One region of the Bacillus sp. 2175 genome, then DNA from elsewhere that is predicted to be linked to it. Evidence: a T-box and tRNA genes for the amino acid it is inferred to sense, from the RefSeq annotation. Region 1 holds a T-box; the other holds one or more tRNA genes.
The links. A T-box is a leader RNA that pairs with one kind of tRNA and senses whether it is charged. The one in region 1 lies ahead of ileS2 (isoleucine--tRNA ligase), so its partner is inferred to be a tRNA-Ile.
Positions count from the first base shown of each region.

Region 2: it has a tRNA-Ile gene. The T-box ahead of ileS2 (isoleucine--tRNA ligase) is inferred to sense a tRNA for this amino acid. The anticodon was not compared.

Region 1 is NZ_CM173819.1:3,672,174-3,675,602, forward strand. Features, by position in the region: gene ileS2 (isoleucine--tRNA ligase) at 1-2,012, opposite strand, end outside; T-box leader at 2,084-2,307, opposite strand; gene divIVA (septum site-determining protein DivIVA) at 2,359-2,865, opposite strand; gene ACXKY9_RS18890 (YlmH family RNA-binding protein) at 2,955-3,429, opposite strand, start outside.
Region 2 is NZ_CM173819.1:4,027,695-4,031,123, reverse strand. Features, by position in the region: gene ispG (flavodoxin-dependent (E)-4-hydroxy-3-methylbut-2-enyl-diphosphate synthase) at 1-507, opposite strand, end outside; gene yqfZ (protein YqfZ) at 672-1,037, opposite strand; gene yqgB (protein YqgB) at 1,111-1,869, opposite strand; tRNA gene ACXKY9_RS20860 (tRNA-Ile) at 2,111-2,184, shown strand; gene sodA (superoxide dismutase [Mn]) at 2,406-3,017, shown strand; gene ACXKY9_RS20850 (MFS transporter) at 3,134-3,429, shown strand, end outside.

The DNA of each region.
Region 1 (3,429 bases):
TCAGCTACAGCTACTGCATTTTCACTTGGCTTAAAGTCGTCTAAGTTTCCTAATAAGAAACGGAATGTGTTACGGATTTTACGATACACTTCTGCTACTTGTTTTAAAATATCATCTGAAATACGTACGTCAGATTGATAGTCAACAGAAGATACCCATAAGCGTAAAATGTCTCCGCCTAATTGATCCATGATTTTCTTCGGTACGACGATGTTTCCAATCGACTTACTCATTTTACGTCCTTCACCATCTAGTACGAAACCGTGGCTTAGTACGCCTTTATATGGAGCTTTACCTGTTACAGCAACTGCTGTTGATAATGAAGAGTTAAACCAACCACGATACTGGTCAGATCCTTCTAAATATAAATCAGCTGGACGCTGTAAATCTTCGCGCTCTTCTAATACCGCTTGGTGAGAAGAACCTGAATCGAACCATACATCCATGATGTCTGTTTCTTTACGGAATTCACCATTTGGACTACCTGGATGTGTAAATCCTTCTGGTAATAGATCTTTCGCTTCACGCTCGAACCATACGTTAGAACCGTGTTCACGGAATAAATCTGCTACATGGTTAATTGTTTCATCCGTAATAATTGGATCACCATTCTCAGCATAGAATACCGGAATTGGCACACCCCATGCACGCTGACGAGAAATACACCAGTCACCACGGTCACGAACCATATTATGAAGACGAGTTTCTCCCCATGCTGGTACCCATTTTGTTTCTGCTACAGCTTCTATTAATTCTTTACGGAATGCTTCAATAGATGCAAACCACTGTGCTGTCGCACGGAAAATAATTGGTTTTTTCGTTCTCCAATCATGTGGGTATGAATGTGTAATGAATGTTAGTTTCAGTAACGCGCCTACTTCTTCTAATTTTTCTGTAATTGGTTTGTTAGCTTTATCATAGAATAAGCCTTCAAATCCAGGTGCCTCATTTGTTAATACACCTTTATCATCGACTGGGCAAAGTACTTCTAATCCATACTTTTTACCAACAACGAAGTCATCTTCCCCGTGTCCTGGTGCTGTATGAACACAACCTGTACCTGCATCTGTTGTTACGTGATCTCCTAGCATAACTAATGAATCACGATCGTAGAATGGATGTTTTGCAACTGTATACTCAAGTTCGCTACCTTTTACTGTTTTCACAACTTCAGCATTTTCCCACTCTAACGTTTTTGCAACTGTCTCAAACAGCTCAGAAGCAATGATATATTTCTCATCATTTACTTTTACAATGCTATATTCAAGCTCTGGATGAACAGAAATACCTAAGTTTGCAGGTAATGTCCAAGGTGTTGTTGTCCAAATGATGTACTTTTCATCACCTTCTAATACGTTCTTTCCATCTTTTACAGGGAATGCTACGTAAATAGATGCTGATTTTTTATCTTGATATTCAATTTCAGCTTCTGCTAAAGCAGATTCACTCGTTGGAGACCAGTAAACTGGTTTTTGACCTTTATAGATATAACCTTTTTTCGCCATGTCACCAAACACTTTAATTTGTTGTGCTTCATAAGCTGGCTCTAAAGTAATATATGGATTATCCCAATCTGCACGTACACCTAGACGCTTAAATTGCTCACGTTGACGTTCTACTTGTTCATATGCATACTCTGCACATAACTTACGGAACTCAGCAACTGTCATTTCTTTACGTTTTACACCTTTATTTGTTAAAGCTTGTTCAATTGGTAAACCGTGCGTATCCCATCCCGGAACATATGGCGCACTAAAACCAGTCATTGATTTATAACGAACAATAAAGTCTTTTAATACTTTATTTAATGCATGTCCCATATGAATGTCACCATTCGCATATGGAGGTCCATCATGCAATACAAATAAAGGACGACCTTTTGTATGTTCTTGTACTTTTTCGTAAATATTCATTTCAGCCCATTTTTCTTGCATTGCAGGCTCACGTTTTGGTAAATTCCCACGCATTGGGAACTCTGTTTTTGGCATCAGTAATGTATTTTTGTACTCCATGCTCAATTCCTCCTTACATGTATAAAAGAAATACTTAAAAAACGGAATAAAAAAGAGACCTTCTCATCCCCAAAAGGGACGAGAAAGTCTCCCGCGGTACCACCCTAGTAGATTCTATACATATGTATAGAATCCTCTTTATATTCTTAACGCGAATACACGCCTACGCTTACTCTATTTGTTCAGCGCGGAACTCCAGGGTGATATTCCCACTATCTCCTTATCCTGAGCTTACACCATCCTCAGTTCGCTATATAAGGTTTGAAAAGGTACTTATCCCTATCTTCGTTTTTCTTAATAAATATGTTGTTTAAAATTATATGTAATAATGAGAAAAACGTCAAGCTTACACTGTTTCTTCTTTTTTCAACAGTTCATCTACTTCGTCTTCTAATTCAATTAGTTTATCCCAATCATCGTTGTTTAACATCTCAAGCTGTGTTTCTAATAACATACGGAAACGAGTTCGGAATACTTTCGCTTGTTTCTTTAGCTCTTCAATATCAAAAGCAACTTTTCTTGATTTTACTAATGCTTCGTTAATAATACGATCAGCATTCTTTTCAGCTTCACGCACAATTAATTTCGCTTCTTTTTGCGCATTACGTTTTACTTCTTCCGCTGCTTCTTGTGCAACAACGATAGATTTGTTTAACGTATCTTCAATATTAGAGAAATGATCTAACTTCCCTTCTAACTGCGCAACTTTTTCTTCTAAAGCTTTTTTCTCACGAATGACCAATTCATAATCTTTGATAATTTGATCAAGAAACTCATTTACTTGATCTTCATCATAGCCACGGAATCCGCGACCAAATTCTTTGTTATGAATATCTAATGGTGTTAACGGCACAACGCCACCTCCAAGTAGTTATCTAAATTTCCTCTTTCAATTATATCTTTTCTTCGACAAAATAGGAGGATTTCCTTCTAAAAAACCAATCATTTTAGTATACCATACAAAATTCTCCATTTGTCGCGTTTTGTTCTACCTTCTACAGAAAATAATTTACTTCGGCCATATCCTCTAACAGAAAAAACATCTCCTGGATAACATTCATAAGAAGTTTGCTCCACTGTTTTCCAATTGACTTTTACTAAACCATTTTTTATGAAAGGTTGTACTTTCTGTCTAGATAAATGTAACATTTCAGCTAACATAACATCTAAACGAAGTGAAGAAACCGTTCCAGATTTCTCTCCCCACGTTTCATGTATCTGTAGAATTTGTTCTCCTTGCACTGACGCTAAAGAGACTTTTACTTTCCCTATTGATTGTAAGTTCATCTCAATATACGATACAATTTCTTTCGCAACTACAATTTGGGCACGATTTTCTTGCAGCAAAATATCACCACATTTTTCTCTTGTTAAACCAAGAGACATAAATGTACCTAATATTTGCCTATGTTCTAGC
Region 2 (3,429 bases), 360 kb from region 1:
GTGGAAATCTAGGTCCTCTAAAATTTTAATATGATGTAGCGCGCTCTCAACCATACCATCTGCAGTTGGGTACCCGTACTTTTCTAAAATATGACGCTCTAATGAACCAGCGTTTACACCAATACGGATTGGAATACCGCGCTCTTTTGCTGCATTTACAACAGCTTCTACTTTATGGCGACGACCAATGTTACCTGGATTGATACGTACTTTATCAATGCCGCCTTCAATTGCTTTTAAAGCAAGGCGATAATCAAAATGAATATCAGCAACAAGTGGAATGTTGATTTGTTTTTTTATATCAGCAATAGCATCTGCTGCGCGTTCATCTGGAACGGCAACGCGGACGACTTGACAGCCGGCTTCTTCTAAACGCTTAATTTCAGCAACTGTTGCTTCAACATCATGTGTTTTTGTTGTTGTCATACTTTGTATAATTAATTCATTATTACCGCCGATTGTTAAATTACCGACTTTAACTGGACGTGTTTTTGTACGATGAGTCATTTCATTCACGAATAGATCGCTCTCCTTATAAAAGAAGTTTCTTATTTAGTCCCTCATATCAATGATAGTATACGTGATATAGGGCTATAGAAACCGAAGTACTCGGTTTCACTTTTACTATTGTATCAGCGCCTTTATGTAATTGACAAGGATTAAGTGATAGCTTATTGATATAAGGGGAATTTATAAGACTTTCCAATTTGTATTTTTGTAGCAGATGTACTTTTGTTTAATTGTTTAAAGTCGTCAATGACTTTTTCTATGGAAGGAATTTTTTTCTTGTTAATTTGTTCTGTAATAGAAAGAACTGTCTCACCAGTTTTTACTTCAATTGTTTTATAAGATACATCCGTTTCTTTTTCTGTTTTGTTCTCTTTATTCTGCTGACTGTCTGTGTTTTCTTTTTTAATCGTTTGAGCAGCAGTTGTTTTTTTATATGAACTTAACATCGGTAAAGTACCGATTTTTATATCGTAATAAAATATATAACCGAGAACAAGCACGAATAGGAATATACCTAATCTCTTCATATTCTTCACTCCTTTGCTAGGAATATATGCTTGTCCAAAAAAAAAATGCCTATTTAGGCATTTTTTTTCGTTCTTATTTTTCTTTCGGTTTTGGAACTTCTTTAATCGTTAAGTACAGAACAATTAAAACAACTGCGATATAGATGAATGTTGATCCAGGTACGACAATCTTACATGCATCCATAATCATAAAGAAGATTGTTGGGATTGTGTAGCTGTATGCAGTTAGTGTCCAAACTTGTTTATAGGATAGTTTACGTTGACCGCTCATAGCAGAACCGATGAACGCAAGTAAAGTCACACCTACAAAAGTGATGAATAATTGGAATAGGTACACTAAGAATCCAATAACAAATAATAAAATTGGATAAATATTATCGAATAAAGAAATAAATTCTTGTAGATCTTTTTTCTCAAGAGATGCACCTAACAAATCGTTATAAGAATACGTTTGTATTTGACCATTTCCCATAGAGACTACTTTATCTTTTAAAACAAATAAACCTGTTTTATTTTGATATTTTTCTAGGTCTGTTGAATTTGGATCAAATACGAAAAGTGCATTTCCTTCTTCTTTTTCAATAGGTTGATCAATATCGGCTTTTAGTTCGCCATTTTCAATTTTAAAATCAGGTAAATCTTTATCGATGACTTGATTTACCATGCTTACACCATCTTGGATAAAACTACCGTACAAAAAAGTTCTTGGAATAGTAGTAATTAAGCAAAGTAGCATAATATACAAAATGGTTTTACCGATTTTTTGAAAACGGAATAGCGCCATATCTTTAGGCGAGTATATGCTTTTTACGAATTGGGTAAATATGGACATAGATTCACTTCCTTTATGTATGTATAAAATCATTGTAACGTAGTAATCTAGAGAATCTCAAGATATATTATATTTACATATAGTGGAGATAACTAAATTTCTTTTATTAACTTTCTTCTTTTAAATAAGAAAAATACAATTGACACTTTTCTTTTCTATATGGTAAATTTATCTTACATTTCTTAAAGAGCATATCCGATAGGAATTCCTTTATTTGATATGTTGTTACATACATAATTGTGGACCCTTAGCTCAGCTGGTTAGAGCAGACGGCTCATAACCGTCCGGTCGTAGGTTCGAGTCCTACAGGGTCCATATCCATTTCACATGTTTATTATGTTAGCAGGAAGCTTCCTTGTAGAAGGAAGCTTTTTTTACGGAATATATGAGCATTTTAATTGAAAAGAAGTGGGGATTTTGCTACTTTAATGATAGCAAGACAATGTGATTTATTTGTTTGCACCCTATGGCAATTAGGGTAGAATGAAGTTGTATGTCACTTAAGTGGCAATACATAAACTGGGAGGAATATAACAATGGCAAAACACGAATTACCAAATTTACCTTATGCGTATGATGCTTTAGAGCCTCACTTTGACAAAGAAACAATGAACATCCATCATACAAAACATCACAACACGTACATTACAAACTTAAACGCTGCTTTAGAAGGTCATGCAGAATTAGCTGACAAAAGCGTAGAAGAATTAGTTGCAAACTTAAACGAAGTACCAGAAGCAATCCGTACAGCAGTACGTAACAATGGTGGCGGACATGCTAACCATACATTCTTCTGGACAATCCTATCTCCAAACGGCGGAGGACAACCTGTAGGTGAACTTGCAACTGCAATTGAAGCAAAATTCGGTAGCTTCGATGCATTCAAAGAAGAATTCGCAAAAGCTGGCGCAACTCGCTTCGGTTCTGGTTGGGCTTGGTTAGTAGTAAACAATGGTGAGTTAGAAGTAACAAGCACTCCAAACCAAGATTCTCCTTTAACTGAAGGTAAAACGCCAGTTATCGGTTTAGATGTTTGGGAGCATGCTTACTACTTAAACTACCAAAACCGTCGTCCAGACTACATCGGTGCATTCTGGAACGTTGTAGATTGGAACGCTGCTGAAAAACGTTACCAAGAAGCAAAATAATTGTAACAAATATAGAAAAAGCTAGGGGAGAGCCCCTAGCTTTTTTCTATGCTTTCCTTTTACATAATTGGGCTTGTCTTTGGAAGACTAGAACATGAAGTAAAGGAGAGTTGTGTATGAAATGGAAACATATAATTGGTGACGTTGAAGTGAATCGGGATTTAGTGTTATTGCTCCTTATAGGAGGTTTATACACGCTCGCAATTTCTTTATCGAATACGTTTGTAAATATTTATTTATGGAAACAAACACAAAATTATGTGAATCTTGGCTTGTATAATTTAGCCAGCGTGGTATTACAGCCTCTCACATTTCTTGTAGGGGGGAAATTAGCGAAACGTATCGATCGCTCGATTTTATTACGAATAGGGGTAGGAACGCTCGCAATTTTTTTTATCGTTGTCTTAGTAGC